Regions from separate parts of the Streptomyces sp. NBC_01460 genome, predicted to be linked through region 3. Evidence: riboswitches for the same ligand, from Rfam matches in the RefSeq annotation. Region 3 holds a riboswitch; each other region holds the start of a gene.

Region 1 (10,554 bases), 3.7 Mb from region 3:
CCTGGCCGTCACGGTCGTCGGATTCATGGCCGCGCGCTGGCGCAAGGCCGAGAACGAGGCCAGCCTCGACGAATGGGGCCTGGGCGGACGGTCGTTCGGCACCTGGGTCACCTGGTTCCTGCTCGGCGGCGACCTCTACACGGCGTACACCTTCGTCGCGGTGCCCGCGGCGATCTACGCGGCGGGCGCGGCCGGCTTCTTCGCGGTCCCCTACACGATCCTCGTCTACCCGCTGATCTTCACCTTCCTGCCGCGCCTGTGGTCCGTCTCGCACAAGCACGGCTACGTCACCACCTCGGACTTCGTGCGGGGCCGGTTCGGCTCGAAGGGGCTCTCGCTGGCGGTCGCCCTCACCGGCATCCTCGCCACGATGCCGTACATCGCGCTCCAGCTGGTCGGCATCCAGGCCGTGCTGGACGTCATGGGCGTCGGCGGCGGCGAGACCACGCACTGGTTCATCAAGGACCTGCCGCTGCTGATCGCGTTCGCCGTGCTCGCCGCGTACACGTACTCCTCGGGACTGCGCGCACCCGCGCTCATCGCGTTCGTCAAGGACGGCCTGATCTACCTGGTCATCGCGGTGGCCATCATCTACATCCCGATCAAGCTCGGGGGCTTCGACGACATCTTCGCCAAGGCCGGTGAGGCGTTCGCCCAGACCAACGAGGCGACGGGCAAGCCTCGCGGCGCACTCGTCCCCGGGGAGATGGGCCAGTGGGGCTACGCCACGCTGGCACTCGGCTCTGCGCTGGCGCTCTTCATGTACCCCCACTCGATCACGGCGACGCTCTCCAGCCGCAGCCGTGAGGTGATCCGGCGCAACACCACGATCCTGCCGCTGTACTCACTGATGCTCGGCCTGCTCGCCCTGCTCGGCTTCATGGCGATCGCCGCCGGGATCAAGGTGGACAACGGCCAGCTGGCGATCCCCCAGCTGTTCGAGAACATGTTCCCCGACTGGTTCGCGGGCGTGGCCTTCGCCGCGATCGGCATCGGCGCCCTGGTGCCCGCCGCGATCATGTCGATCGCCGCGGCGAACCTCTTCACCCGGAACATCTACAAGGACTTCATCAAGCCCGACGCGACCCCGGCGCAGGAGACCAAGGTCTCCAAGCTGGTCTCGCTGCTGGTGAAGGTCGGCGCGCTCGCCTTCGTCCTCACCATGGACAAGACGGTCGCGATCAACTTCCAGCTGCTGGGCGGCATCTGGATCCTCCAGACGATGCCGGCCCTGGTGGGCGGTCTGTTCACCCGGTGGTTCCACCGCTGGGCCCTGATCGCCGGCTGGGCGGTCGGCATGCTCTACGGCACGGTGGCCGCGTACGGCGTGGCCAGCCCGACCCAGAAGCACTTCGGCGGGTCCTCGAAGGAGATTCCGGGCATCGGCGAGATCGGCTACATCGGTCTCACCGCGATCGTGCTGAACATCGTCGTCGTGGTCGTGCTGACCTTCGTCCTGAACGCGCTGAAGGCCCCGGCCGGCGTGGACGAGACCTCTCCGTCCGACTACACGGCGGACGTCGGCGACCCGGGCGTCAAGGCCGAGCTCCCGCCGGCCACGGTGGGCGCACCGGGCGACGACGAACCGCTGCAACGGGTGTAGGACCCGATGGCGTACGTCCCGGCGGGGTCCGCCCCGCCGGGACGTTCCTCTGTGTGCGCAGAGCGCGGCCCCGGAAAAGGCGTGCGCCCGGCGCGCGGGCGGGGGGAGACTGACGCCCATGGATGTCTCGATCAGACCGGTCCACGCCGAGGAGCACGAGGCCCTCGGTGAGATGACCGCCCAGGCGTATCTCGACGACGGGCTGCTGGACTTCGGCGCCGACGACCCCTATCTGGAACAGCTTCGCGCCATCGGGCGACGGGCCGCCGAGGCCCTGGTACTGGTCGCGGCGGACGCCGACGGCGATCTGCTGGGCGGGGTCACCTATGTCCCGCCCGGGAGCCCCTGGGCGGACATCGCCGGGGAGGACGAGGCCGAGTTCCGGATGCTGGCCGTCTCCGCGAAGGCGCGTGGGCGCGGTGCGGGTGAGGCGCTCGTACGGGCCTGCGTCGAGCGGGCACGTGCCACCGAAGGGCTCTCCGGGATCGTCCTGTCGACCCGGTCGTCCATGGAGGCCGCCCACCGGATCTACCGCCGCCTCGGCTTCGTACGGACGCCGGAGCGGGACTGGAGCCCTCTCCCGGGCTTGCCCCTCCTCACATTCCGCCTGGCCTTCTGAGCCATCACGACACTACATGTGGGGGCTGCCATAACTGGCGGCCCCCACATGTATGCTCGACCTCGCTGTCGCCGCAGGGGAATCCGGTGCGAATCCGGAACTGTCCCGCAACGGTGTGATCGGTGTGCTTTCGCGCACCGCGGAGTCCGAAGACCTGTCGGCAGCGCGTCCGGCTCGACCGAACCGGGCGCAGAGACGTCCGGGCCCCGCGGAGGGCCGGTGGACGCCGTGCGCGCCGTGCTGCCCTCCCCCGGGTGTCCACGTGTCCGGCCCCCCGCTCCCGCAGGCCCTGAGCCGAGCGAGGGATAGCCCCAAGTGACCATCGCGCCAGCAGACCCGGTTTCAGCCGCGGAATACGAAGGCCGCACGACCGACGCGCCCGGGACCGCACTCCTGCGGACCCTGACCGGTCTCACCGCCGATCTGCCCGACACCGACCCCGGACGGGTCGCCGCCGCCGCGCTGCGTGGCCGCAACGCCCGGTCGGACGAGGCCGAGCTGCGCTCGCTGGCCACCGAGGCCGCCGCCGGCCTGATCTCCGAGGACCCGGCGTACTCCCGGCTCGCGGCCCGGCTCCTCACCCTGGCCGTCGCCGACGAGGCCGCCGGTCAGGGTGCCGTCTCCTTCTCGGCGTCGGTCGCCGTCGGACACCGCGAGGGCCTGATCGCGGACCGGACGGCCGAGTTCGTCACGCTGCACGCCGCCGCCCTCGACGCCCTGGTCGACCAGGCCCTCGCCGACGGCGCCGACGACCGCTTCGGCTACTTCGGGCTGCGGACTCTGCACAGCCGGTACCTGTTGCGTCACCCGATCACCCGGGAGGTCGTCGAGACGCCGCAGCACTTCATGCTGCGCGTCGCCGCCGGGCTCGCCGAGGACACCTCCGAGCGCGCCCTGGGCGAAGTCGCCGCGCTGTACAACCTGATGAGCCGGCTCGACTACCTGCCGTCCTCCCCCACCCTCTTCAACTCCGGCACCCGGCACCCGCAGATGTCCTCCTGCTACCTGCTGGACTCGCCGCTGGACGAGCTCGACTCGATCTACGACCGTTACCACCAGGTGGCGCGCCTCTCCAAGCACGCGGGCGGCATCGGCCTCTCGTACTCCCGCATCCGTGCCCGGGGTTCACTCATCCGGGGGACCAACGGGCACTCCAACGGCATCGTCCCGTTCCTGAAGACGCTGGACGCCTCGGTCGCCGCGGTCAACCAGGGGGGCCGCCGCAAGGGGGCCGCCGCCGTCTACCTGGAGACCTGGCACGCGGACATCGAGGAGTTCCTGGAGCTGCGCGACAACACCGGTGAGGACCAGCGGCGCACGCACAACCTCAACCTGGCGCACTGGATCCCGGACGAGTTCATGCGCCGCGTGGACGCGGACACGGAGTGGTCGCTGTTCTCCCCGGCGGACACCCCGGAGCTCGTGGACCTGTGGGGCGACGAGTTCGACGCGGCCTACCGCGCGGCCGAGGCGAAGGGCCTGGCCCGCAGGACGATGCCCGCCCGTGAGCTGTACGGCCGCATGATGCGCACGCTCGCGCAGACCGGCCAGGGCTGGATGACGTTCAAGGACGCCTCCAACCGCACGGCGAACCAGACGGCGGAGCCGGGCCGGGTCGTGCACTCCTCGAATCTCTGCACCGAGATCCTGGAGGTCACCGACGACGGTGAGACCGCCGTCTGCAACCTGGGTTCGGTCAACCTCGGCGCGTTCGTCGCCGACGGTTCGATCGACTGGGAGCGGCTGGACGCGACCGTCCGTACGGCGGTGACCTTCCTCGACCGCGTCGTGGACATCAACTTCTACCCGACCGAGCAGGCCGGGCGCTCCAACGCCCGCTGGCGGCCGGTGGGTCTGGGCGCGATGGGACTCCAGGACGTCTTCTTCCAGCTGCGCCTGCCCTTCGACTCGCCCGAGGCCCGCGCGCTCTCCACGCGGATCTCCGAGCGGATCATGCTCGCCGCCTACGAGGCGTCCTGCGACCTCGCGGAGAGGTCGGGCCCGCTGCCCGCCTGGTCCGAGACCCGCGCCGCGCGCGGCGTGCTGCACCCGGACCACTACGACACCGAGCTGAACTGGCCGGAGCGCTGGGAGGCGCTGCGCGCCCGGGTCGCGAAGAGCGGCATGCGCAACTCCCTGCTGCTCGCCATCGCCCCGACGGCGACGATCGCCTCGATCGCCGGGGTGTACGAGTGCATCGAGCCGCAGGTCTCCAACCTCTTCAAGCGCGAGACGCTCAGCGGCGAGTTCCTCCAGGTCAACGCCTACCTGGTCGACGAGCTGAAGAAGCTCGGCGTCTGGGACGCCCGCACCCGCGAGGCGCTGCGCGAGGCCAGCGGGTCCGTGCAGGGCTTCGCCTGGATCCCCGAGGACGTGCGGGCGCTGTACCGCACGGCGTGGGAGATCCCGCAGCGCGGCCTCATCGACATGGCGGCGGCCCGTACGCCGTTCCTCGACCAGAGCCAGTCGCTCAACCTGTTCCTGGAGACGCCGACGATCGGCAAGCTCTCCTCGATGTACGCGTACGCCTGGAAGCAGGGGCTGAAGACGACGTACTACCTGCGGTCGCGGCCGGCGACCCGGATCGCCCGCGCGGCGTCCGGGACGGCTGCCGCCGCCGCCCCGATCCCCGTCCAGCAGGCTTCCGCCCCCGACGCGGACGCGATCGCCTGCTCCCTCGAAAACCCCGAGTCCTGCGAGGCCTGCCAGTAATGAGCACCAACGAGAACAAGAACCTGCTCGACCCGGGCTTCGAACTGACCCTGCGTCCCATGCGCTACCCGGACTTCTACGAGCGGTACCGGGACGCGATCAAGAACACCTGGACGGTGGAGGAGGTCGATCTCCACTCCGACGTCTCCGACCTCGCCAAGCTCTCGCCCGGTGAGCAGCACATGATCGGCCGGCTCGTCGCCTTCTTCGCGACGGGCGACTCGATCGTCTCCAACAACCTGGTGCTGACGCTCTACAAGCACATCAACTCCCCCGAGGCGCGGCTCTACCTGTCGCGCCAGCTGTTCGAGGAGGCCGTGCACGTCCAGTTCTACCTGACGCTGCTCGACACCTACCTGCCCGACCCGGAGGACCGCGCGGCGGCCTTCGACGCGGTCGAGGAGATCCCCTCGATCCGCGAGAAGGCCCAGTTCTGCTTCCGGTGGATGGACTCGGTCGAGAAGATCGAGCGGCTGGAGACGAAGGCCGACCGCCGCCGCTTCCTGCTGAACCTCATCTGCTTCGCCGCGTGCATCGAGGGGCTGTTCTTCTACGGCGCGTTCGCGTACGTCTACTGGTTCCGCTCGCGCGGGCTGCTGCACGGCCTCGCCACGGGCACCAACTGGGTGTTCCGTGACGAGACCATGCACATGAACTTCGCCTTCGAGGTCGTGGACACCGTCCGCAAGGAGGAGCCGGACCTCTTCGACGACGAGCTCCAGCAGCAGGTCACCGACATGCTGAAGGAGGCCGTCGAGGCGGAGCTGCAGTTCGGCCGCGACCTGTGCGGCGAGGGCCTGCCCGGCATGAACACCGAGTCGATGCGCCAGTACCTGGAGTGCGTCGCCGACCAGCGGCTCACCCGCCTCGGATTCCCGCCGCTCTACGGTTCGGAGAACCCGTTCTCCTTCATGGAGCTCCAGGGGGTGCAGGAGCTGACGAACTTCTTCGAGCGCCGCCCCTCCGCGTACCAGGTGGCGGTGGAGGGGTCCGTCGGCTTCGACGACGACTTCTAGACCCTCGCCCACGACCTGAGGTGGGGGCGCCGCGTGGCCGGGACCGGCCGCGCGGCGCCGGTCGTTCCCGGGGGCGCGGCGGCTTCCCCGTTCCGTCGTGCCTCCCGCAGTTCGCGGTCGATCCGGCGCTCCCGCGCGAACCCGAGGACGGCGGGCAGCAGGACGAGGGCGAAAAGTGCGGCTATGGCCAGGTAGCTCAGGAATGTGTTCATGGCTCCACTGTCGTCCGTGCGCCCGGATTCCGGCAGTGGCAGGACTGTCACACACCATCGAATTGCTGCCACACTGGCGTCATGCTGAAGAATGTCGCCGTTCTGCTCCTCGACGAGGTCCATCCGTTCGAACTCGGCGTGCTGTGCGAGGTGTTCGGCCTCGACCGGTCCGAGGAAGGCCTGCCCGTGCAGGACTTCGCGGTGGTCTCCGCCGAGGGACAGGCCCTGCGGACCCATGCCGGATTCACGATCAGCACACCGCACGGGCTGGACCGCCTGGAGGAGGCGGACCTCGTCGCCGTCCCGGCCGGCGGCAGTTTCGTGGCCAGGGAGTACCCCGAGGAGGTCCTCGCGGCCCTGCGGCGGACCGTGGCGCGCGGCGCGCGGGTGCTGAGCGTCTGCTCCGGCGCCTTCGTCCTCGGTGCCGCCGGGCTCCTGGACGGCCGCCGCTGCACCACGCACTGGCGGCACGCCGACGAGCTGGCCCGCCGCTATCCCGAGGCCCGGGTGGAGCCGGACGTGCTGTACGTGGACGAGGGCCCGGTCATCACCTCGGCGGGGACGGCCGCGGGCATCGACGCCGCCCTGCACCTGGTCCGCCAGGCGCACGGCCCCGCCGTCGCCAACGCCATCGCCCGCCGCATGGTCGTACCCCCGCACCGGGACGGCGGCCAGGCGCAGTACGTGAAGCGCCCGCTGCCGCGCACCCGGTGCGACACGGTCGGCGAGACCCTCGCCTGGATGGAGCACCACCTCGACCAGGAGCTGACCGTCGAGCAGCTGGCCGACCGCACCCACATGTCGCCCCGGACCTTCGCCCGCCGTTTCCAGCAGGAGACGGGGACCACGCCGTACCGCTGGCTGCTCCGGCAACGCGTCCTGCTGGCGCAGCACCTGCTGGAGACCTCGGACGAGACCATGGACATGATCGCGGGACGGACCGGCTTCGGGAACGCGGCGGCCCTGCGCCACCAGTTCGTACGCTCCCTGGGCACGACGCCGAACGCGTACCGCCGCACCTTCCGGGGGCCCTCCGACCTGACCGAGGTGGCCTGAGCGGAGAACCCCCGGGGCGGGTGTCAGATGCCGCAGCCGGAGGCCGACCAGAAGTGGCTCGGCCCCTGGTTCACGTGGATGTGGTCGCTGTGGCCCGCGTACCCCGGGCCGAGGATGCCGTTGAAGCCGTGGTTGCGGGCCTGCTTGGCGATGGTGCAGAGCGAGTGCGGACCGGAGCCGAGGTCGACGGCGTCGCCGTACAGATGGCGGCTGTTCGTCGCTCCGCCGACCGCCGAGTTGCAGGAGGTGGAGCGGAAGCCGCTGGTGACACGGATCGACTGGTCACCGAGCGCGTGCCGCAGGGCCTCCAGCTTCCACATGCTGCTCAGCGCGTTGGCCTTGGCCGTTCCCGCAGCGACCGCCCCGCCCGCCCAGGTGCTGTTGCACGTGTTGAGCTCGGGGTACGTGAAGTGGATGGGGGTGCAGTCGTCGTCCTGGAGCGCGTACAGCTTGGACTGTGTGGCAGGTCCGGCGACACCGTCCGCGGCGAGGCCGTACGCGGACTGGAAGCGCTTGACCGCCGCCGTCGTGGCGGGGCCGTACGAGCCGTCGACGGCCAGCACCGAGTTGTATCCCGGGTAGCCCGCCACCCGGATCTGGAGCTGGGTGACATCGTTGCCCGTGGCGCCCGGGGACAGGGTGCGCGTCCAGGTGTAACAACCGTCGGCCTGCGCGGTGCCGGCCGTGACGACGGCCCCGCCGATCGCAAAAGCCATGGTCATGACAAGGCCGAGCAGCAGATGTGCGGTGCGTCTGATCATGGGGTTCTCCCTGCACGGTGAGGCGTGGTGGAGCGGTGTGAGGGTGAGCCTGTCGGACGGGTCGACGCGCGTCAACCACGCCCGGGAGAACACCGGTCGGCGCCCCGTGCCCCTGCGGACACGGAGAGGGGGCCCCGCCGTCGGCGGGGCCCCCTCTCCGGAGGCGATCAGTCGTTCGGAACGACCTCGTAGCGCGGGGTGCCCTCCGCCATCTGCTTCAGCGCGTCCTTGCGGTCACGCTTCGAGAGCCGGTCGATGTACAGGTAGCCGTACAGGTGGTCCGTCTCGTGCTGGAGGCAGCGCGCGAAGTAGCCGCTGCCCCGCACCTTCACCGCGTTGCCCTGGGCGTCCTGACCGCGCACGACCGCGTAGTCGGGACGCGCGAGCGCGGCGTACGCCGTGGGCACGGAGAGGCAGCCCTCGTTGGAGTCGTCGAGGTTGCGCTGCTCCGGCGCGAGGTCCTCCAGCACCGGGTTGCAGATGGCGCCGACGTGCCGCACCCCGTCGTCGTCCGGGCAGTCGTAGACGAAGACCTTGCGGTTCACACCGATCTGGTTGGCGGCCAGGCCCACGCCCTCCGCCGTCCGCTGACTGGCGAACATGTCGTCGATCAGCTGCGCGAGCTCGTCGTCGAACTCCGTGACGTCGCTGCACTCCTTGTGCAGGACCGGGTTGCCGACCACCGTGATCGGGCGGGAGGTGCCGCGCTCGCGGTGCGCCGCCTCGCGCGCCTCGCAGTCCTCGGTGTCCACGAGGAATCCCTCGTCGTCCACACCGGCCTGCTGGTCCGTCTCCTGCTGCGACATGTCCGCCGTACGCCTTCCTGCAACCTGAACCCGTGAGTACCCGCACCCGCATCGGTGCCCGTACAGCCTACGGGCACCGGTCAGCAGACTTCTTCCAGATCCCGCCACTCGCGGCTGTCCGGGCTGTCCGCGACCCAGCCGTCCAGCAGTCCGCGCACCAGCCCGGCGGGGGCCGCTATGCCGCACTCACGCTCCGGCACCCAGAGGTCGCCCGCGGTGCGGTGGCCGAGGGGGCCCGGGTGGCCCGGCTCGCTGTGGTCGTGCGGGTCCAGGTGCTCGCCGTCGCCCTCGTCGCTCTCCATCCGGCTCTCCGAACAGGCGCGGCAGAGCAGCCGCACGGAGGACGACCAGTCCTCGGCGGCGAACCCGGCGTCGGAGGCGAGCCGCTCCAGCGCGTCCCGGTCGGCCTCGGTCGCGGCCTCCAGGAGCACCACCCAGGTCGGGACGGGAGAGGGGGCCCACAGCTCGATCTCGTCGAAGACCGGGTAGGACGGCCCGGCGGCGGTGACCCGCTCACCGTTCGGCACCCCGTCGTGCAGGACGACCTCGCCCCAGCGCCGGCCGGACGACGGCAGCGGGATCGACAGCACCTCCAACCGTGCCGGATCCAGCCTGCGGCCCCAGACCACCTCGGCCTCGCCCTCGGGCGAGAGCCGCACGGCGGCGCTGCCCAGCTCCATGCCCGTGGGCTCGCTGTTCGCCGCCGCGTTGTGCTGGCCGCTGCCCGGCACCTTCAGCCCGTACGCCTGCCAGGCCCGGCGCGCCAGCGGCCAGTCCTGGAGCGCGGTGGCCGCGATCCCGACGTTCCACCAGTCCGGGGCTCCGGACTCCCGGTCGAGCAGGGCGACGGCGCGCAGACCCGCGGCCCTCGCCTGTTCCCAGTCGTGCCGGAACTTGTGCAGCAGCGCCAGATTGAACCAGGACTCGGAGAGCCAGGGCTCCAGATCCGCCGCGCGCGTCAGAAGCGCCCCCGCGTCCTCGTACCGGCCGTCGCCGATCAGCGTGAACGCGCGGTCCGTGGCCTGCCGCCAAGAGGCGGACGGCCGATGCCGTACCTTCCCGAAGATCCTCACGATTCCCGCCTGTCCCGACTGGACACCCTCGTTTTCCGCTCTCCTTCGCATCCAACCATGCCCGGCCGGACGCTCGCTCATTACCCATGGGTTACCCCGCCCCGACCGGGGTCAGACCGCCCCGCGCCAGGACTCTGGCCAGCGCCTCCACCACCTGCGGCTGGTAGTCGCGGCCGGTGCCGAGCCTGAGCTGCTCCAGCGCCCCCAGGGGCCCTTTGACGCCTTCCCCGCACAGGTCGTCGTACGCGTTCACCGCACGGACGATCCTGGCGGCGGTCTGCTGTTCCCGGTACGGATCGGCCTGCTGCTCCACCACCAGCGCGACCGCGGGATCCACACCCGTCTGCCGGACCACCGCGCCGCCGAGCAGCGCGATCCGGCGCTGCTCGGCGGCCGGGAGGACGGCGGTCGCCCCGTCGGCGACCGGGTCGACGAGCGAGAGCTGGCCGATGTCGTGCATCAGCGCCGCGTACTCCAGCACGGTCAGCTCGGGGCCGGCGAGCCCCAGCTCCCGCCCGACGGCCGTCGAGAGGTCGGCCACCCTGCGGGCATGGCCGTGCGGGGTGTACCCGGCGATCTCCGTGGACCTGGCCAGCGACGCGATGGTCTGCCGGTAGGTCGTACGCACGGCGGCGTACCGGCGGAACGACACCTGGGTGAGCAGCAGCGGCACGCAGAGCACGGGCAGTGCCCAGA
Region 2 (10,554 bases), 6.2 Mb from region 3:
CGGGGCTCCTTCGACGTGCGCGGTGCGGGTGACGCCGAGGTCTCCCTGCCGGGGTGGGAGCGCGGCTTCGTGTGGGTCAACGGCTTCTGCCTGGGTCGCTACTGGAACGTGGGACCGCAGGAGTCCTTGTACGTCCCCGGGCCCGTGCTGCGCGAGGGTGTGAACGAGGTGTGGGTCCTGGAGCTGGAGCGCTCGGGCGAGCACCTGCTGACCGTCGGCTGAGGACGTGTCCTGAGGAGGAGGGGGCCGGTCCTTCGGTCAGGACCGGCCCCCTCGTCGTCACCCCTTGCCGGCGGCTCCTCTCAGCCGCCCGTCACACCTCGCGGACCTCGAAGGAGTCGAGGACGAACTCCGCCGTCCCGTCGTCCCCGGTCTTGCGCAGGCCGACCCAGGTCTCACCCGCGGACGGCGCGGTGAACTCGTAGGTCAGCACGGCCGGTGAGGTCGCGACGGGGAGGTCTCTGCGGTCGAGTTCGCGCGTGGCGGGCGCGTCGACCGCGGTGATCCACGCGTACTCCCCGGCCTTCTCGTTCTCGTACCGGAAGGTGACCCGGTAGCGCTTGCCCGCCTCGAAGCGGACGGTGTGCTGCACGGTGCGGTGGACCAGGCCGCTGTTCTCCCCGCGCGATTTGAGCGACTGGGTTCCGTCGACGACGTCGTCGATCGCCTTGCCGTTCCAGCCGCGCCCGGTGAACGGGGCGTGCCGTTGCGCGATGTGGGTGCGCGGGTCCGTCGAGCCGCCCGCGTCCCCCTTCACGAAGGCTCCCCAGCCCTGCGGCACGTGCTCGAAGTCCTCGAAGGCGACGGCTCCGGCCTTGGTGGTGCGCTGCGCGGCGACGATCCGTACGTTGTCGAAGCGGACCCTGGCGTCCCCTTCCCCGGCGCGCAGGGTGAGGTCCACGGCGCCTCCGCCGTCCGGCACGGTGAAGTACGTGAACATCCGCTGGAAGCGGGTGCCGTGCTTGCGGTCCGCCGCGACGAAGTTGACGGCGGTCGAGGAGTCGGTCCAGTTCTCGGTGGTGGTTCCGTCGGCGGTGCGCACGGTGAGAGCGGCCCGTCGCCGCTCCCCCGCGTTCCTGCCCACCTCCACCTGTACGGATGCGGCATAGGTGCCTGGTGCCAGGCGGGCCGCTCGCTGCCCGACCGCCACCGCGGGTCCGGCGCCGACGACCAACTCGTAGTCACCGAGGGCGCTCAGCTCGACCGACGCCGGGCCGCTGACGTTCCAGCCGGCCAGGGAACCGGAGTGGAAGCCCGGGTCGTGGAGCGGTGTCCCCTGTCCCCACTCCGGGTCCGGGTTCGCCACACGGGTGCGGTGGACGACGTACGGTTGCTTCGCCTCGGCCTCGATGGTGACGCGGCCGGAGCGGACGGGTACCTCACGGACGTACACCCGTCCCTGGTCGGTGAGCCGGTACAGGGCGAGTGCCGCCCGGCCGGCCCAGCCGCGCGGCACCCGCCAGGTGCTGCTGCCCCCTGCCGGGTTGTAGTGGTAGAGCCGGTCCGGGTCGGTGGCCTCCCGTGGCTCCCAAGGCAGCAGATAGCGTCCCTCCTCGTACACGACCCGGCCGTCCGTGGTGATGCGTCGGGTGCCGTCGACGTCGTCCACGGACGTCTTCGTCGGACCGGAGAACGTGATCTCGTGGGCGCCCCAGGTTCTGACGGGATACGCCTGGAGGTACTTGGCGGGCAGGCTGTCGGTCCAGATCTGCTGGTAGAAGGTGTTCCAGTCGGTCTTGTTGACCCAGCCCTCGAAGTTGCCGGTGCGCGGGATACCGAGGAGTGTCGGCCACTTGTCGGCGAAGACGTCCTTCTGGTGGTTGCGGATGAAGCGGATCAGCCGCGAGTTGATGCCCCGGGACGTGTCGCCGCCGTAGTCGGTCTCGGTCGCCCAGTGGGACCAGAGAGAGGAGCGTTCGAGGCCGTGGCCCCACTCGGTGGTGACCTGCCAGCCCTGCTCCCGCAGTGCCCGCTGGAGCCGGTCCGAGGTCCAGCCGGACTCGCGGAAGACATCGATGTACAGCATGTTCAGCGCCGGGTCCGTCTCGTCCCTGAGGTCCTGGAAGCGCGTGACGATGTCGCCGGACACGAGATCCCGACGCTGGTCGATGCGGTAGCTCTGGTCGAGCCAGTCCCACTGTTCGTCGTTCTTGTCGACGAGCGTCTCGGAGAACGCGTTCGCGACGGGGTACGACTCGGTGGCGTTCACGTGGACACCGAAGTCGCTTCCCCACCCGCGCCCCTCGCGTACGAGCGTGTTGAGGTCCTCGAGACCACCCGCGCGCTCGTTGTGGTTGCCCGCGTAGTCGGGGTGGGCGGAGTCGTGGCCCTCCGACTGGTATCCCTTGAGGAGCGTGTACTGGCGCAGGCCGTCCGTCGCCAGGGAGATCCGCTTGACGTTGTCGAGCGTCGCGAGGAACGGGTTGGTGGCCTGGCTCGCGAAGTTGAAGGGGATGTGCGGGACGACGCGCAGGTGCTGTTCGTCGGCGCCCAGCGGGTCGACCATGATGTCGCGGAAGGCGATGGCGGCGTCCTGCCAGTCCACCACACCGTCGCCGTTGCGGTCACCGGTGATGATCACGGTGGCGTACGGGAGCGGCTCGGTGGCGTCCAGGGGCGCGGTCGCGGCACGGTGCGTCCACTGCCCACAGGTGAGCTGCGCCTTGACGTAGCCGTCCCTCCCGAGGGTCTGCCGCCAGAGACGCCCGTTCTCCCAGGTGGCGCCGGGCACACTGTCGGGCTTGTCGTACGTCGTGTTGGTCTCCAGGGCGCCGCCGAGCCGGTCGTGGGCGACGACGGCGTACGCACAACCCGTCGGCGAGGCGTCGGGCACGGTGTCGGAGGTGAGCTCGACCAGGGTGTCGCCGCTCGTGGCCTTGTCGAGCTGGATCCGCGCGGCAAGGAGGGCGGCGCCCGGCTGATCGCTGCGTACCGACAGGAACGCCAGGGACGGGAACTGAAGTGTGCCGACGCGCAGGGCGGGTGTGTCGGCGATGCGGGTGACGCACCAGTCGACCCGGCGGCCGGTGACACCGATCTCGACCCGGATCTCCGTGCCGCCGTCGAAGGTGAGGGTGTACGACGCCCGGTCCCGGCCGGCGCGCGAGGTCACCCTGGGGGTCCGGGCGGTCCCGTCGATCACCACCGAGGCGACCGGATCCTCCTGACCGTGGAGTACGGCGCCGTCGGCACGGTCGGCGTACGAGACGATGCGCGGGAAGTCCGGATCGACGCGAACCTCCAACTCGCGGGAGCGCAGCACCGTTTCCCGCCGCGCCGTCTCCCGCTGCGCCGCGAGTGCGGCGCCGGGTCCCGTGAGAGCCAGTCCCGCCCCTGCCAGTGCGGTGGCCGCCACCACGGTCCTGCGGCTCGGCCCGGGGTCCTGTGCGTGCATGCGCGCTCTCCTGACGCTTGACGGCATCTGTGCTCGCCAAGATGCGCCGCGCGGGATGAACGCGCCCATGGACAAAGGAGGAGAGGCTGTTGGACTAACGTGCCCGGCTCGCCCAGGGTCCCCGGTCTCCGGGGGGTCTCCGGGGGCTACGGGGGTCTCCGGAGGGACGACGTACGCCGGGCGCGGCACCACGCACCGTGCCCCGGACGGCCTGTCTACGGATCGGTCCGGCCCGCGTCCGGCGGGTCGGCGTCGAGTGCGGTGGCGCCGTCCTCCCAGCGCCGGCGACGCTCGCCGACGGACTGTTCCCACCACGGGGTGCCGCGTTCACCGAGCGCCACCTTCGCCGTCTGCACACGGCTTCGGGCCACCCTCTCGGCCTCCGGGTCCTCGTTCCGGTGCGAGGCCGCCACCGCGCGCCGGGCCGCCATGAGGTGACGGCGCAGGCGGGCGGCGACGTCCTCGGGAATCTCAGGATCCGTCGCGCGCCATCTGCGTCCGCCCACCACGAGGTACCGGCCGTCGGGCGTCCGCTCGGGCTCAGACTTCGGCTTCGGCTCCTGCTTCCGCTTCGGCTTCGGGCTCGGCTTCGGGCTCGGGCTCGGCTTCGGTGGGGGTCCCATCCGGGTCATGCTGCCCCACCCACCGATCCTTGCCGCCCGGCCACGCCGCCCCTCCCCGCGCGCATGCCTTCGGCACGTGGGCGGGGGCACGAGCCGCCCGGTGGATCGGACGGACCGGTCCGCTCGGAGGGCCTCTCCGCCTGGCCGCGCAGGACTTCTCAGGGATGAGACCGCGCGCGATCACCCATGGTCATGGCCTGGCCCGGGGATGGCACACTGGCTGCTGATCCGCCCGAAGGAGCCACCGTGTCCACGTTCAGCACCATCCGACGAGCGGTCCGCCGCGGCTACCGGCGTGCCGTGGATCTCAGCCACCCGGCACGCTCGCCCCTGGGCAGCTCGGTGGTGAACTGCGTGGTCTACCGCGAGGGTGCACGACAGGACGGGACCGCCGACGCCGCAGAGGCGCTGCGGCGGGTCCGCAGGTCCGGAGAAGGATTCGTCTGGATCGGGCTGCACGAGCCGCAACCGGACGAGTTCACCGATCTCGCCGAGCTGTTCGGTCTCCACCCGCTCGCGATCGAGGACGCCGTGCACGCCCATCAGCGGCCCAAGGTGGAGCGGTACGACGACATCCTGTTCGCCGTCTTCAAGACGGTCTGCTACGTCGAGCACGCGGAGCTGACGGCCACCAGCGAGGTGGTCGACACCGGCCAGGTCATGGCGTTCGTCGGTACCGACTTCGTCATCACCGTCCGGCACGGCCGGCACGGCTCCCTGGGCCCGTTGCGGGAGGCCCTCGAGGACATGCCGGCGCGGCTGGCCCAGGGGCCGGCCATGGTCCTGCACGCGATAGCCGACCATGTGGTCGACGAGTACCTGGCCGTCGCCGACGCGGTGCAGAACGACATCGACGCCGTGGAGACCGCCGTCTTCAGCGGCAGCAGCGGCCGGGGCGACGCCGGGTGGATCTACCAGCTCAAGCGGGAGCTGCTGGAACTGAAGCGCGCGGCGGCGCCGTTGGACCGGCCCCTGCACCAGCTCGCCACCCAGCCCATGCCCGCTGTCGGGCCCGACCTCCGTGCCTACTTCCGGGACGTGGCCGACCACCTGACCCATGCCCGGGACCAGATCACGTCGTTCGACACACTTCTCGACTCGATCCTCCAGGCCCATCTCGCCCAGGTGACCGTCGCTCAGAACGAGGACATGCGCAAGATCACGGCATGGGCCGCGATCATCGCCGTGCCGACCATGGTGTGCGGGGTCTACGGGATGAACTTCGAGCACATGCCCGAGCTCGGCTGGACCTACGGCTATCCCCTGGCCCTCGGGGTCATCGCCGTCGCCTGTTTCACCGTGCACAGGGGTTTCCGCCGCAACGGCTGGCTCTGATCCTTCCCGCCACGCGGCCCGGCTCGACGGTCAGCCGTCCGCCGGGACCGGTCGGTCGGCGGCGGCCGGTCCACGACGGGGAGCCGCCGATCCTGGTCATCACCGTCCGGTTGCTCCCCTTGTCGGGCAAGATATCCCTGCCACCGGTGTGACCGACATCGCTAAGGAGCCGTCATGTCCGAGACCTTCCACCTTGATCCGGCGAAGACCGCACTCATCCTGATCGAGTACCAGAACGACTTCACCAGCGAGGGCGGGGCGCTCAACGGGGCTGTGGCGGGAGTGATGGAGAAGACCTCCATGCTCACGAACACCGTGGCCCTCGCCGCCGCCGCCCGCGCCGCGGGCGTCACCGTCATGCACGCGCCCATCACCTTCGCCCCCGGCTACGGCGAGTTGTCCCGGCACCCGTACGGCATCCTCAAGGGGGTCGTCGAGGGCTCGGCCTTCGTCAAGGGCACCTGGGGCGCCGCGATCGTGGACGACCTCGCGCCGGCCCAGGGCGACATCGTGATCGAGGGGAAGCGCGGCCTCGACACCTTCGCGAGCACGAACCTCGACTTCATCCTGCGGAACAAGGGGATCGACACGATCATCCTCGGCGGCTTCCTCACCAACTGCTGCGTCGAGTCGACGATGCGCACCGGGTACGAGAACGGCTACCGGGTCATCACACTGCCGGACTGTGTCGCCGCCACCTCCCAGGAGGAGCACGAGAACGCGATCACGTACGACTACCCGATGTTCTCCCTGCCCATGACGTCGGCCGAGGTCATCGCCGGCCTCTGAGAGTACGCAGGGGCCGTACCGAGACTCCGTCAGCCCGGGTGAGCGGCCGGCGGAGTACGGCCTCGAACAGCAGCCGGTATCCGCGACGCCGCCACGCGGCCCCCCGCTCGCGACCCGCCTGGTGCACAGACGTGCGGGGCCGTTCACGACCCCCAGGATGCCGGTCGGAGGACGCGTTCCGGCCATGTCCCGGACGGTGAGCGGGTTTGCGGACTCCGCCCGCCCCCGTAGGGTGTCCGGTGCAGCTGGTTCGCCCCGTCACCCAGACGGGATGCGTCGTAAGAGGGAACCCGGTGGGAATCCGGGACTGCCCCGCAGCGGTGAGTGGGAACGAACGCCGTCATACGCACTGGACCCGGACGGGTCTGGGAAGCGACGGCCAGTAGGAGGACGCCTCTCCCGAGGTGACCGTGCCCACGAGTCCGAAGACCTGCCCGCTGCCCGCACGCGACCGATCGCGTGCGGAGATCCCGGTGACCTCGTGGGCGGGTCGGCGCAGATATCGAGCGGCACGCACGGTGCATCCCCGGCGTGATCCGTCCGATCGTCGCCCCTTCGCGTCCGCGTCCCGTCTCCGGGATGTCCAGGACACATCTTCGCGAAGGAGAGTTCCATGACACCGACACCGAAGCCCACAGCCGCGGCAGCGCGAGCCACCGTGTACGGCTACCCCCGCCAGGGACCCGACCGTGAACTGAAGAAGGCCGTCGAGGGCTACTGGAAGGGCCGCGTCACCGCCGAAGCCCTCGACGGGACCGCAGCGGACCTCCGCCGGTCGAACTGGCGGCGGCTGGCCGACGCCGGGCTCCATGAGGTGCCGTCCGGTGATTTCTCGTACTACGACCATGTCCTGGACACCAGTGTCATGGTCGGGGCCGTCCCCGAGCGCCACCGTGCCGCCGTCGTGGCCGATGCACTCGACGGCTACTTCGCGATGGCCCGGGGCAACCAGGACATCGCACCCCTCGAGATGACGAAGTGGTTCGACACGAACTACCACTACCTGGTCCCCGAGCTCGGCCCGGACACCGCCTTCACTCCCGACTCGACCAAGCAGGTGGCCGAGTTCAAGGAGGCCTTCTCCCTCGGCCACACACCCCGCCCGGTCCTCGTCGGCCCGGTCACCTACCTGCTGCTCGCCAAACCCGCTCCCGGTGTGGCCGCCGAGTTCGAACCGCTGACCCTGCTGGACCGGCTCCTTCCCGTCTACGCCGAGATCCTCGCCGATCTCCGCGCGGCCGGCGCCGAGTGGGTGCAGCTCGACGAGCCCGCCCTCGTCCAGGACCGTACGCCTGCCGAGCTCGACGCCGTCGCCCGCGCCTACCGCGAGCTCGGCGGGCGCACCGACCGGCCACAGCTGCTGATCGCCTCGTACTTCGACCGCCTCGGCGACGCGCTTCCGGTGCTGGCCAAGTCCCCCGTCGAGGGCCTCGCCCTCGACTTCACCGAGTCCGCCGCCGGAAACCTCGAGGACCTCGCCGCCGCCGGGGGCCTCCCCGGGAAGCGCCTGGTGGCAGGTGTCGTGAACGGCCGCAACATCTGGATCAACGACTACGAGAAGTCCCTCGCCACGCTCGGCACCCTCCTGGGGCTCGCCGAGCGTGTCGACGTCGCCGCGTCCTGCTCGCTGCTGCACGTCCCGCTGGACGCCGCCGCCGAAGAGGACATCGATCCGCAGATCGCCCGCTGGCTCGCCTTCGCCCAGCAGAAGACCGCGGAGATCGCGGTCCTGGCCCGCGGGCTGGCCGACGGCACCGACGCCATCACGGCCGAGCTCGCCGCCAACAGGGCCGATCTGGAGTCCCGTTCAGGATCCGCGCTGACCAGGGACTCCGCCGTACGCGCCCGCACGGCTGCGATCACCGACGCGGACGGCCGACGCTCGCAGCCCTACCCGGAGCGGACCGCCGCCCAGCGCGCGCACCTCGGGCTCCCACTGCTGCCGACGACCACGATCGGGTCGTTCCCGCAGACCACCGAGCTGCGAACCGCACGGGCCGACCTGCGGGCCGGACGGATCGACGACGCAGAGTACGAGGAGCGGATCAAGGACGAGATCCGCGAGGTCGTCTCCTTCCAGGAGAAGGCCGGCCTCGACGTCCTGGTGCACGGCGAGCCCGAACGCAACGACATGGTCCAGTACTTCGCGGAACGGCTCACCGGCTACCTGGCCACGCAGCACGGCTGGGTCCAGTCCTACGGCACCCGCTACGTCCGCCCGCCCGTGCTCGCGGGCGACATCTCACGCCCCGAGCCGATGACGGTGCGCTGGACGACGTACGCGCAGTCACTGACCGAACGGCCCGTCAAGGGCATGCTCACCGGGCCGGTCACCATGCTCGCCTGGTCGTTCGTCCGCGACGACCAGCCGCTCGGCGACACGGCCCGCCAGGTCGCCCTCGCCCTGCGTGACGAGGTGGCCGACCTCGAGGCCGCGGGCACGTCGGTCATCCAGGTCGACGAACCGGCCCTGCGCGAGACCCTGCCGCTGCGTACCGCCGACCACGCCGCCTACCTCGACTGGGCCACCGAATCCTTCCGGCTCACCACCGGCGGCGTGCGGCCGGACACACAGATCCACACCCACATGTGCTACGCGGAGTTCGGCGACATCGTCCAGGCCATCGACGACCTCGACGCCGACGTCATCAGCCTGGAGGCCGCCCGCTCCCACATGCAGGTCGCCCACGAGCTGGCCGAGCACGGCTACCCGCGCGAGGCAGGTCCCGGCGTCTACGACATCCACTCCCCCCGCGTCCCGAGCACCGAAGAGGCGGTAGCCCTCCTCCGCACGGGACTCGAGGCCATCCCCGCCGAGCGGCTGTGGGTCAACCCCGACTGCGGCCTGAAGACCCGCGGCTGGCCCGAGACCCGGACGTCTCTGGAGAATCTCGTCGCCGCGGCCCGCGAGATCCGCGCGGGCCTGGCATCCGAGAACGCCTGATCGCCGGACCCGGGGCCGGACGCCTGTCCGCGGGCCGGGCCGGCCCCGGCCCGTCTCAGGGCGCGCGCGGCGTGCTCGCGGTCCGCCGCAGCCGGGTCCGGGGCCTCCCGCACGCACGCACTCGGGCGGCCGGTCATCGTGCGGGGAACTGATCAGCCGCGCCGACGGAGGTCCAGCATGCAGAGCACCTTGTCGTAGCGGCGTTCGCCGACCGCGACGAAGTCGGGCAGACGTCCGTACTCGGTGAACCCCAACGACCGGTAGAGGTGCAGGGCGTTGGTGTTGTCACCGCGGGCGTCCAGGGTGAGTACCTCGATCCCCGCCTCCCGGGCGTCAGCGATCAGGGCACCGGCCAGCGCCCGGCCGATGCCACAGCCGTGGGCAGCAGCGTCCACCGCGATCTTCTCCAGATCGGCGTGCGGCCGCTGGGTCGGCCGGTCGTGGCGCAGCCAGTAACCCAACCCGACCAGCCGGCCGTCGAGATGGGCGGCACGCAGCGCCGCGTCCCCGGCCCGCACCGCGGAGAGGACGTGTCCGAGCAGTTCCGCCACCTCGTCCCGCGACGGTGGTTCGACCCAGCCCAGCGCGGCACCTCCGCCGACCAGGTCCGCGAGGATCCGGTGGGCCGACTCCGCGAACCGGACCTCCGACTCCGGGTCGGACGTCAGCTCTCCGGCGTCGAGGATGGCGGGTTTGGTGGCCCCTTCGCTGGTCATGGCCGCATTCATGACGGACAGCCTAGTAGGGCGGCCCCGGACCGTGATCTTGCGGCCGGGGGCCAGGATCCGGCGGCCCCGAGCCGGCGGCCCGCCCCCCGCACCCAGCCCCTTTGTCCCTCGACTAGAGAAAGTTGCGGTCCAGTACGTCAAAGGTCTATCTGGACGCCGCAAAAGCCATTACTTTCCTGATCTGAACCGGACAGCAAGGACCGGGTGCCCTCCTCCCCCTGGGGCACCCGGCTCCCGGCGCGACGGCACGCGCCTGTGCTCCACCCCGACCCCGTCTCCACACGGAGGATTCGCGTGCACAGGAAACTCATCAGACCTCTCGCGGCCCTGGCGTGCACCTTGGCCGTCACCGCGGGCGTCCTCACCGCCCAGGAGAGACCGGTCGAGGCCGCCCCCATGGCGGCCGAGGAGTTCCAGCAGGTCACCCTGGCCAAGGGAGTGGCGGAGACAGGTGAGCCGATGACGCTCGCCGTCCTGCCCGACAGGTCCGTCCTGCACACCTCACGGGACGGCACCCTGCGCCTCACCGACGCGGCAGGCACCACCAAGGTCTCCGGGCGCCTCAACGTCTACTCCCACGACGAGGAGGGGCTGCAGGGCGTCGGCGTCGACCCCGGCTTCACCAGCAACCGCTTCGTCTACCTCTACTACGCCCCGGTGCTCTCGACTCCTTCGGGGGACGCCCCCGCGAACGGGTCGGCCGCCGACTTCGCGCCGTTCGACGGCGTCAACCGGCTCTCA
Region 3 (10,554 bases):
CCGCTCCTCGTGGAGCTCGGCGACGCGCTGGCCGAGCAGGTCGAGGAGCGCGGGCACGGTGACGGGCCCCGCCGAGAGCTGGAGGAGGGAGAGCACCTGGGGCACGGCCTCGACGGCTTCCGCCACGGCGGTGGCCTCGATGCCGTCGGGTGAGGCGTGGACGAGCGACCAGGCGTCGAAGAGCGCGACCCAGCCGCGGAGCACGGCGGAGTCGTCGCGGTCCCAGGCCCGCAGCCGCCAGCCGGGGCGGGCGGTGTCGCCGTGCAGCTCGATGAGCCCGGCCAGCCTGGCCCGGTCCCAGCCAGTCAGCACCTGGGCCGGTGACAGCTCCATCGCCGCGGCGGCCCGCTCCAGGGCCTGGGCGGCAAGGGTGACCGAGCCCGGACTCGTACCGTCCGCCGCCCAGTGGGCGATCCGTACGGCGTCGGCGAGCACGGCCCTGGCCTGGCGTGCCAGTTCCGCCGGGGGCGGTGTGCCCTCGGGTGGGCGGGGGGCCGGCCGGGTGCGCCGGGTCGTCACGGCCTTACGGGCGGTCGCCTGGGGTCGCGGGCGGACAAGTCGCAGCCTGGAGTCGCGCGGGGTACGGGACGTCACGAGGAGCAGTCTTGCCTCTGACGGGCCGAAAGCCCAAACGGAAGCCGTGTCACCAGGGTTCGGGGAGCTTCGGGGCCGGGTCACCAACCGGGCGGTTCCGGCCCATCAGCTCACATCAGGGGCGTGAGGAAGCGCCGGAGCGCCTCCTCGTAGCCTGCCGGGTCGGCATTCCACATCGCCGCATGCGGAGCCTGGGGCACGGGGTGCAGGGTCACCAGGTCCGGCCGGAGCGCGGCGAGTTCCCGGGAGGGCCCCCAGGGGGCCAGGGTGTCGTCGGGCCCGTGGACGATGAGGGTGGGGGCGTGCAGGGCCGTCGGCACCGAGGTGCTCAGGAGCGGGGCGCCGTGCAGCCCTGTCTGGCCCTGGGCCGCGCGGACGGCGAGGGGGAGCAGCGCCGAGGGGACGCCCCTCGCCGAGGCGAGGGCCCGCAGCGTGGTCCGCCAGTCCATGACCGGGGAGTCGAGGACGAGGCCGCGGATGCGATCACGGAGGGCGGAGTTGACGGCCGCGTGCAGCGCCATCGAGGCGCCGGACGACCAGCCGTGGAGGACCACGTGCTCCGCCCCGTAGCGCACGGCGTAGCGGATGGCGGCGTCGAGGTCGCGCCACTCGGACTCGCCGAGGTGGGTGAGCCCGTCCGGGGAGCGCGGGGCACCCGGGTCGCCCCGGTAGGCCAGGTCGAGCACGGGGAACTGCTGGTCGTGGAGGAACCCCATCACATTCAGGGGGTGGTCCCTGGTGGTGCCGAGACCGTGCACGGTGATCACCCAGGTGTCGCGGGCCCCGGGCACGAACCAGGCGGGCAGGGCGCCGAGCTCTCCGGGGACCTCGACCTCCTTGTAGGCGAGGCCGAGGGCGGCGAGGGGGTCACCGCGGTGGAGCTCCGGGGTGAGGCGGACCCGGGCGCCGGGCTTCAGGCTGCCGAGGGTGACGCTCTCCAGCCGGCGTACGACGGTGTCCGCGGAGACGGCGGAGCGGCCGGGCTGTTCGAGCACCGGGCCCACCACCGCGTGGACGCCGCCCCGGCCGGTCAGTCCGTACGTGCCGGGACGCAGCGCGGAGAGGGAGCGGGTCAGGGTGACCTGCCCGGCCGCGGTGGCGTGCACGGTGAGACGGCGGTCGGCGGGGAAGGGCCGTGGCGAGGGCGCCCCGAGGGCGGCGTCGCTGGCGTAGCGGCCGGCGGCGACCGCTGCCGCGCCGACGCCGAGGATCGAGGTTGCGGCCACTGCCGCCGCTGTTGCCTGGCGCACGGCTCCAGTGTCCTGGGCCGGGGCGCCCTCTGCCAGTGGGCAGGGGCCGTACGGAGCCCGCCCCGGGTTCAGCCCGGCTGGCCGTAGCCCTCCAGGGCCTCCCGCACGTCACGCAGCTGGGCGGCCGAGAGGAGGGCGGGACTGTGGCCGGGCACGGAGCTCGCCGTGAGCCAGAGCCTGCACATCCATTCCAGCTGGGCGGTGCGGTCGTACGCCTGGTCGAGGGTGCTGCCGTAGGTGACCGTGCCGTGGTTCCGCAGCAGGCAGCCGGTGCGGCCGTGCAGCGCGGCCAGCATGTTGTCGGCGAGCTCCCGCGTCCCGTAGCGCGCGTAGGCGGCCGTGCGGACGGGGCCGCCCATCATGGCGGCGGCGTAGTGGATGAGCGGCACCTCGTGGACGAGGGTGGAGACGGCGGTGGCGTGCACCGCGTGGGTGTGGACGACGGCCGCGGCGTCGCTGTCGCGGTAGACGGCCAGGTGGAGAGCCAGTTCACTGGTCGGGACGAGGTCGCCGAGGACCTGGCGTCCTTCGAGGTCGACGCCGACGGCGTCGCCGGGACCCAGGCGGTCGTAGGGAACCCCGCTGGGGGTGACCAGCACGATGTCCCCGACCCGGGCCGAGACGTTGCCCGAGGTGCCGACGACCAGGCCGTCCGCCGCCGTCCGCCGGGCCGTCGCGACGACTCCGTCCCACGCCTGCTCGATCGCGTCCTGCCGCTCATCACCCATGCGGGGATCCTAGGGGTGGTGACCGATGTCTCTTCCGGGGGACACATCGGGCCGAAGGTGGACGACAGGTGCGGGACAGGGCCCGGCCCACGCCCGGCCCACGCCCCGGAGTGGGCGCCTCCGGATACTCTCGGCGCACACAAGCGGAACTGACGTACGCGGTTGGGGTCACCATGCCGCCCTGCCCAGTTCATCTTCCGTTCACCCTGGTTGCTTACGTTCCACGTGCCAATGACGTCGAACGATTGCCTGGGTAAATGGAACACATCACGCTGCTGCTCGCGATCGTGATCGTGACAGCTCTCGTGTTCGATTTCACGAACGGTTTCCACGACACCGCCAACGCGATGGCCACCACCATCTCGACCGGCGCCCTCAAGCCCAAGACCGCGGTGGCCATGTCCGCCGTGCTCAACCTCGTCGGCGCGTTCCTGTCGGTGGAGGTCGCCAAGACGATCTCCGGCGGGATCATCAACGAGAACGGCCTCAGAACCGAGGTCATCTTCGCCGCGCTCGTCGGCGCGATCCTGTGGAATCTGCTGACCTGGCTGGTCGGCCTGCCCTCCAGCTCCTCCCACGCACTCTTCGGCGGCCTCATCGGCGCCGCGGTGATGTCGGCCGGCTGGTCCTCGATCAACGGCGGCACCGTCGTCACGAAGGTCCTGCTGCCCGCGATCGCCGCTCCCCTCGTCGCGGGTCTCGCGGCGCTGCTGGCCACGAAGCTGACGTACCGCCTCAACCGGAAGATCACCGACGAGGCCCAGCTGAAGTCGACCGCCAAGGGCTACCGCGCCGGCCAGATCGCCTCGGCCGGTCTCGTCTCGCTCGCCCACGGCACCAACGACGCCCAGAAGACCATGGGCATCATCACCCTGGCCCTGGTCACCGGCGGCGTCCTGTCCCCCGGTTCCAACCCGCCGGTCTGGGTCATCGCCTCCGCCGGCATCGCCATCGCGCTGGGCACCTACCTCGGCGGCTGGCGCATCATCCGCACCATGGGCAGCGGCCTCACCGACCTCCGGCCGCCGCAGGGCTTCGCGGCCCAGACGAGCGCGGCCACGGTCATCCTGGCCTCCTCGCACCTCGGCTTCTCCCTCTCGACCACCCAGTCCTGCTCCGGTGCCGTCATGGGCGCGGGCCTCGGACGCAAGGGGGGCGTGGTCCGCTGGTCCACCGCCACCCGGATGTTCGTCGCCTGGGGCCTGACGCTGCCGGCCGCCGGCCTGGTCGGCGCGGGTGCCGAGTTCCTGACCAAGCAGGGTCCCTGGGGTGTCGCCGTGGTCGCCATCCTGCTCGTCGCGGGCTCCGGTGCCATCTGGCTGCTGTCGCGCCGCAAGCCGGTCGACCACACCAACGTCAACGCGACCGAGGGCGAGCCCGCGGGCGTCGTCACGACCGCCATCGCGGCCGTCAGCCCGCCGCCCGTCGGCGTGGCCGTCCCGGACTTCAAGACCACCATCCCCGCTCCGGACACCCAGGCCGACCCGGCCCGGCCGGCCACGGTGTAAGGACAGATCCGCATGAACATCGACTGGGCGGCCCTCGCCTCCGTCTTCGGCGTCAGCCTCGTGATCACCGTGGCGCTGGTCGGCCTCTTCACCCTCGGCATCACCGGCCTCGCCAAGCAGGTGTCGACGACGCGGGGCGGCGGTGGCGCCCTGGCGCGCACCGGTGCGTACGCCTGCTTCGCGCTGTGCGCGGCGGCGGTCGCGTACGGGATCTACCTGATCGTCGCCTGACACCCGCACGACCCGTACCGGGCCGGACACACCACGGTGGTGTGTCCGGCCCGGTGTGCGTCTGCGCACACTGAAGCCTCGCAGGTCAACGGCAGGTTGACGGGCCTTCACGGGCCGTGGTGGACTGCCGGAGCCATTTACGGCGACAGGAGAGGAAGCCGGTGCGAATCCGGCGCGGTCCCGCCACTGTCACCGGGGAGCAGCCTCCACACGGAAGTCACGGCCCGCCACCGCGGGCTGGAAGGCCGGAGGAACTGCGGATCCGGAAGCCAGGAGACTCTCGTCGCCGGTCACGTCGAACCAGGGCGCGGACCCTGAGTGAGGACATACGCCATGTCTGGCTGCCCTGCGTCGGTCGCTGCACCACCTGCTCCGGAGGTCCTTCGAGGCGCGACGGCCGGCTGAGCGGTGCGAGCCGACCGCATCTTCGCGTACGGCGCCACCGCCGGCCTGATCGGCGACCTGCTGCTCGGTGATCCCCGGCGGGGCCACCCCGTCGCCGCCTTCGGGCACGCCGCCGCGGCCGCCGAGAGCCGGCTCTGGCGCGACCACCGCGGCTGGGGCGCCCTGCACACGCTCGTCTGCGCCGGGGGCGCCACGGGCGCCGCCGCGCTGGCCGCCCGTGCCGTACGGAACCGTCCGGCCCTGGCCGTGGCGCTGACCGCCGCCGCCACCTGGTCCGTCGTCGGGGGTACGTCGCTGGGCCGGGAGGCCCGCGCCGTCGGCGGGGCGCTGGCCGCCGGGGACATAGAGCTGGCCCGCGAGCGGCTGCCGCATCTGTGCGGCCGCGATCCGCAGGCGCTGGACGGCCCGCAGATCGCCCGCGCGGTCGTCGAGTCCGTCGCCGAGAACACCTCCGACGCCGTGGTGGGGGCCCTGGTGTGGGGTGCGCTCGGCGGCGTGCCGGGGCTGGTCGGCTTCCGGGCCGTCAACACGCTCGACGCTATGGTCGGGCACAGGTCGCCCCGCCACCGGCGCTACGGCTGGGCGTCGGCCCGGCTCGACGACGTCGTCGGCTGGCCCGGGGCCCGGCTCACCGCCGCGCTCGCCGTGGCCGCCGGGGGGCGTCCGCACGACGCCGTACGGGCCTGGCGGGCGGACGCGGGACGGCATCCGAGCCCCAACGCGGGCCCCGTGGAGGCCTCGTTCGCGGGAGCGCTCGGCGTACGGCTCGGCGGGACCCTCGCGTACGGCGGACGGATCGAGCACCGGCCGGTGCTCAACGGGGAGGCCGGCCGCGAGGTGCGGGTCGCTGACATCGAACGCGCGGTGCGGCTGTCGCGCCGGGTGAGTGTGCTGGCCCTCGCCGTGTGTGCGGCGGGGCGCCTCGCCAGGGGACGGAGAGCCACATGAGCGGCGGACTGCTGGTCGCCGGAACGACGTCGGACGCGGGCAAGAGCGTCGTCACGGCCGGGATCTGCCGGTGGCTCGTGCGCCGGGGGGTGAAGGTCGCGCCGTTCAAGGCGCAGAACATGTCGCTGAACTCGTTCGTCACCCGTGAGGGGGCGGAGATCGGCCGCGCCCAGGCGATGCAGGCCCAGGCCGCCCGGGTGGAGCCGTCGGCGCTGATGAACCCGGTGCTGCTCAAGCCCGGCGGTGACCGCTCCAGCCAGGTCGTCCTGATGGGGAAGCCGGTCGGCGAGATGAGTGCGCGCGGCTACCACGGGGGACGCCAGGAAGCGCTGCTGGGGACGGTCACGGACTGTCTGGAGCAGCTGCGGTCCACCTACGACGCGGTGATCTGCGAGGGGGCGGGCAGTCCGGCCGAGATCAACCTGCGGCGCACGGACATCGTGAACATGGGCATCGCGCGGGCCGCCCGCTTCCCGGTGCTGGTCGTCGGGGACATCGACCGCGGCGGTGTGTTCGCCTCCTTCTTCGGTACGACGGCGCTGCTGAGCCCCGAGGACCAGTCGCTGATCGCGGGATACCTGGTCAACAAGTTCCGCGGTGACGTGTCCCTGCTGGAGCCCGGTCTCGACATGCTGCTCGGGCTCACCGGGCGGCCGGCGTACGGCGTGCTGCCGTACGCCCACGGGCTGGGCATCGACGAGGAGGACGGGCTGCGCGTCTCGATGCGCGGGACCGTGCGGGAGTCGGTGGTGGCACCGCCGCACGGCGAGGACGTGCTGCGGGTCGCGGTCTGCGCCGTACCGCTGATGTCCAACTTCACCGACGTGGACGCGCTGGCGGCCGAGCCGGGTGTGGTGGTGCGGTTCGTGGACCGGGCCGAGGAGCTCGTCGACGCGGACCTCGTGATCGTGCCCGGGACACGCGGCACCGTGAAGGCCCTCGCGTGGCTGCGGGAGCGGGGGCTCGCCGACGCGCTGGTCCGCCGGGCCGCCGAGGGCCGGCCGGTGCTGGGCATCTGCGGCGGTTTCCAGGTGCTGGGCGAGCGGATCGAGGACGACGTCGAGTCCCGGGCAGGGCTGGTCGAGGGGCTCGGGCTGCTGCCCGTACGCGTCCGCTTCGGCCGGGAGAAGGTCCTGGAGCGGCCCGTCGGGTCGGCGCTCGGGGAGCCGGTGGAGGGGTACGAGATCCATCACGGCGTCGCCGAGGTCCTGGGCGGCGAGCCGTTCCTGGACGGGTGCCGGGTGGGCGCGGTCTGGGGGACGCACTGGCACGGGTCGCTGGAGAGCGACGCGTTCCGGCGGGCGTTCCTCGGTGAGGTCGCGCGGGCGGCCGGGCGGCGGTTCGTCGCGGCGCCGGACACGAGCTTCGGGGCACTGCGGGAGGAGCAGCTGGACCGGCTGGGGGACCTGATCGAGGAACACGCGGACACGGACGCCCTGTGGAGGCTGATCGAGAAGGGGGCCCCGGAGGGGCTGCCGTTCCTCCCGCCGGGCGCGCCACCCGTGCCGGTCCCCGCCCGTCGGGCTCCCGCGGGGGCCCCGGACGGCGCCGGCCCGGCCCCGTCCGGCCGGGCGCCGGAACCCGGTGCCGCCGGGCCCGGCCGTACAGATGTGATCGCTACAGAGGAGGCTCCGTGAGTACGCCGTATCCCTTCACCGCCATCGTCGGGCAGGACGATCTGCGCCTCGGGCTCCTGCTCAACGCCGTCAGTCCCGCCGTCGGCGGGGTGCTGGTCCGGGGTGAGAAGGGCACCGCCAAGTCCACGGCCGTACGCGCGCTCGCCGCGCTCATGCCGGAGGTGGCGGTCGTGGCGGGATGCAGGTTCTCCTGCGACCCCGGCGCGCCCGATCCGGCGTGTCCCGACGGCCCCCACGAGGCGGGGGCGGGCGTGTCGCGCCCGGCGCGGACCGTGGAGCTCCCGGTCGGCGCGTCGGAGGACCGGCTCGTCGGGGCGCTCGACATCGAACGGGCGCTCTCCGAGGGTGTGAAGGCCTTCGAGCCGGGGCTCCTCGCCGACGCGCACCGCGGGATCCTGTACGTGGACGAGGTCAACCTGCTTCACGACCACCTGGTGGACCTGTTGCTCGACGCGGCGGCCATGGGCGCCTCCTACGTCGAGCGCGAGGGCGTCTCCGTACGGCACGCGGCCCGCTTCCTGCTGGTCGGGACCATGAACCCGGAGGAGGGCGAGCTCCGGCCGCAGCTGCTGGACCGCTTCGGGCTGACCGTCGAGGTGGCCGCCTCGCGCGAGACGGACCTGCGCGTGGAGGTCGTACGCCGCCGGCTCGCCTACGACGACGACCCGGCCGGGTTCGCCGCACGGTGGGCCGACGAGGAGGCCGCGTTGCGTGAGCGGATCGTCGCCGCGCGCGCCCTGCTGCCCCGTGTGGTGCTCGGCGACGGCGTGTTGCGGCAGATCGCGGCGACGTGTGCGGCGTTCGAGGTCGACGGGATGCGTGCCGACATCGTCATGGCCCGTACGGCGACGGCGCTGGCGGCGTGGGCGGGCCGGGACGAGGTCGTCGCGGACGACGTCCGGCAGGCCGCGCTCCTGGCACTCCCCCACCGGCGCCGGCGCAACCCGTTCGACGCGCCCGGGCTGGACGAGGACAAGCTGGACGAGGCCCTCCAGGACGCGGCGGACGGCGACGGCGGGGACGACGACCCGGACCCCGACGGGCCCGGCGGCGGGGTGCCCCCGCAGGGCGGTGGCCCCGACGACGGCGGTACCGACACGGGTGGTCCCGACGACGGCGGTACCGACGCGCCGGGCCCGGAGCAGAACGGGAGCGGCGACGCGCCCGCCCCGGGCGGCGGCGCCGGGGAGCAGCAGCCCGTGCGGGCCGGCGAGCCGTTCCGCACGAAGATGCTCAGCGTGCCCGGACTGGGTGAGGGCGCGGCCGGGCGACGGTCCCGGGCGCGTACCGAGCACGGGCGGACGACCGGCTCCCGGCGGCCCGAGGGGGCGCTGACGAAGCTGCACCTCGCGGCCACCGTGCAGGCGGCGGCGCCGCACCAGCGGGCGCGCGGCCGGACGGGCCGGGGGCTCGTCGTACGGCGGGACGACCTGCGGCAGGCGACGCGGGAGGGGCGCGAGGGGAACCTCGTGCTGTTCCTCGTGGACGCCTCCGGGTCGATGGCGGCCCGGCAGCGGATGAGCGCCGTGAAGGGCGCGGTGATGTCGCTGCTGCTGGACGCCTACCAGCGCCGGGACAAGGTGGGCCTGGTGACCTTCCGGGGCAAGGACGCCGAGGTGGTGCTGCCGCCGACCTCGTCGGTGGACGCGGCCGCCGCGCGGCTGGAGACGCTGCCGACCGGCGGGCGCACCCCGCTGGCCGCCGGGCTGCTGAAGGCGCACGACGTGCTGCGGGTGGAGCGGCTGCGGGATCCGTCGCGCCGGGCGCTGCTGGTCGTGGTCACGGACGGCCGGGCCACCGGGGGCGTCGATCCGGTGGCGCTGGCGGCGCGGGCCGGGAGGCTGCACGCCTCCGAGGGCACCGCTTCCGTCGTCGTGGACTGCGAGTCGGGGATCGTGCGCCTCGGTCTCGCCGCACAGCTCGCCCGGGATCTGGGGGGCAGCGCGGTCACGCTCGACGAGCTGCGCGCCGACTCGATCGCCGGGCTGGTCAAGGACATCACTGCTGCCGGGAGGGCCGCTTAATGCCACAGGGACAGCCGGTATCGGTACCGGACGACGGACTGACGACACGTCAGCGGCGCAACCGCCCGCTGCTGTTCGTCCACACGGGCATCGGCAAGGGCAAGTCGACGGCGGCCTTCGGGCTGGCCCTGCGGGCCTGGAACCAGGGCTGGCCGATCGGGGTGTTCCAGTTCGTGAAGTCGGCGAAGTGGAAGGTCGGCGAGGAGAACGCCCTGAAGGTGCTCGGGGCGAGCGGCGAGGGGGGCACCGTCGACTGGCACAAGATGGGCGAGGGGTGGTCGTGGGTCCAGCGTGACAATCAGCTGGACAACGAGGAGAAGGCCCGCGAGGGCTGGGAGCAGGTCAAGCGGGACCTGGCCGCCGAGACGTACAAGCTGTACGTGCTCGACGAGTTCGCCTATCCGATGCACTGGGGCTGGATCGACACCGACGAGGTCGTCGAGGTGATGCGCGACCGCCCGGGGACGCAGCATGTGGTGATCACGGGCCGGAACGCCCCGCAGAAGCTGGTCGACGCCGCGGACCTGGTGACGGACATGTCGAAGGTGAAGCATCCGATGGACGCGGGCCAGAAGGGCCAGAGAGGCATCGAGTGGTGAGCGTTCCTCGTCTGGTCATCGCCGCACCGGCCTCGGGCAGCGGCAAGACCACGGTCGCCACGGGCCTGATGGCGGCCTTCTCGGAGCGCGGCCTCGCGGTCTCCCCGCACAAGGTGGGGCCCGACTACATCGACCCGGGGTACCACGCGCTGGCCACCGGCCGGCCGGGGCGCAACCTCGACGCGTACATGTGCGGGCCGGATCTCGTCGCCCCGTTGTTCACGCACGGTGCGAGCGGCTGCGACCTGGCCGTCGTCGAAGGGGTGATGGGCCTGTACGACGGGGCGTCGGGGCAGGGCGAACTCGCCTCGACCGCCCAGGTGTCCAAGCTGCTGCGGGCGCCGGTCGTGCTGGTGGTCGACGCGTCGTCCCAGTCCCGTTCGGTCGCGGCCCTCGTGCACGGATTCGCCTCCTGGGACCCGGAGGTGCGCATAGGCGGGGTGATCCTGAACAAGGTGGCGTCCGACCGTCACGAGGCGCTGCTCCGCGAGGCGCTCGACGAGTCCGGGCTGCCGGTGCTCGGGGTGCTGCGGCGGGCGCCGCAGGTGGCGACCCCGTCGCGCCATCTGGGGCTGGTGCCGGTCGCCGAGCGGCAGACCGACGCGCTCGACGCCGTACGGGCGATGGGCG

What was found. Region 3 has a riboswitch for cobalamin ahead of OG488_RS08455 (cobalamin biosynthesis protein). Riboswitches for the same ligand answer to the same signal wherever they lie in the genome.
Region 1: another riboswitch for cobalamin. It lies ahead of OG488_RS25155 (ribonucleoside-diphosphate reductase subunit alpha); the one in region 3 lies ahead of OG488_RS08455 (cobalamin biosynthesis protein).
Region 2: another riboswitch for cobalamin. It lies ahead of metE (5-methyltetrahydropteroyltriglutamate--homocysteine S-methyltransferase); the one in region 3 lies ahead of OG488_RS08455 (cobalamin biosynthesis protein).

The regions. Positions count from the first base shown of each region.
Region 1 covers NZ_CP109473.1:5,540,063-5,550,616, reverse strand. Annotated here, with positions in the region: gene mctP (monocarboxylate uptake permease MctP) at 1-1,603, shown strand, start outside; gene OG488_RS25160 (GNAT family N-acetyltransferase) at 1,722-2,222, shown strand; cobalamin riboswitch at 2,275-2,398, shown strand; gene OG488_RS25155 (ribonucleoside-diphosphate reductase subunit alpha) at 2,538-4,934, shown strand; gene OG488_RS25150 (ribonucleotide-diphosphate reductase subunit beta) at 4,934-5,950, shown strand; gene OG488_RS25145 (hypothetical protein) at 5,947-6,162, opposite strand; gene OG488_RS25140 (GlxA family transcriptional regulator) at 6,244-7,218, shown strand; gene OG488_RS25135 (D-Ala-D-Ala carboxypeptidase family metallohydrolase) at 7,242-7,979, opposite strand; gene def (peptide deformylase) at 8,147-8,785, opposite strand; gene OG488_RS25125 (tetratricopeptide repeat protein) at 8,866-9,858, opposite strand; gene OG488_RS25120 (HD-GYP domain-containing protein) at 9,950-10,554, opposite strand, start outside.
Region 2 covers NZ_CP109473.1:8,051,227-8,061,780, reverse strand. Annotated here, with positions in the region: gene OG488_RS35915 (glycoside hydrolase family 35 protein) at 1-222, shown strand, start outside; gene OG488_RS35910 (endo-alpha-N-acetylgalactosaminidase family protein) at 314-3,394, opposite strand; gene OG488_RS35905 (hypothetical protein) at 3,610-4,017, opposite strand; gene OG488_RS35900 (magnesium and cobalt transport protein CorA) at 4,264-5,352, shown strand; gene OG488_RS35895 (cysteine hydrolase) at 5,527-6,141, shown strand; cobalamin riboswitch at 6,371-6,593, shown strand; gene metE (5-methyltetrahydropteroyltriglutamate--homocysteine S-methyltransferase) at 6,755-9,085, shown strand; gene OG488_RS35885 (GNAT family N-acetyltransferase) at 9,238-9,801, opposite strand; gene OG488_RS35880 (PQQ-dependent sugar dehydrogenase) at 10,108-10,554, shown strand, end outside.
Region 3 covers NZ_CP109473.1:1,887,440-1,897,993, forward strand. Annotated here, with positions in the region: gene OG488_RS08430 (hypothetical protein) at 1-519, opposite strand, end outside; gene OG488_RS08435 (alpha/beta hydrolase) at 705-1,844, opposite strand; gene OG488_RS08440 (class II aldolase/adducin family protein) at 1,913-2,572, opposite strand; gene OG488_RS08445 (inorganic phosphate transporter) at 2,830-4,080, shown strand; gene OG488_RS08450 (hypothetical protein) at 4,093-4,311, shown strand; cobalamin riboswitch at 4,463-4,591, shown strand; gene OG488_RS08455 (cobalamin biosynthesis protein) at 4,720-5,664, shown strand; gene OG488_RS08460 (cobyric acid synthase) at 5,661-7,301, shown strand; gene OG488_RS08465 (putative cobaltochelatase) at 7,298-9,325, shown strand; gene cobO (cob(I)yrinic acid a,c-diamide adenosyltransferase) at 9,325-9,924, shown strand; gene OG488_RS08475 (cobyrinate a,c-diamide synthase) at 9,918-10,554, shown strand, end outside.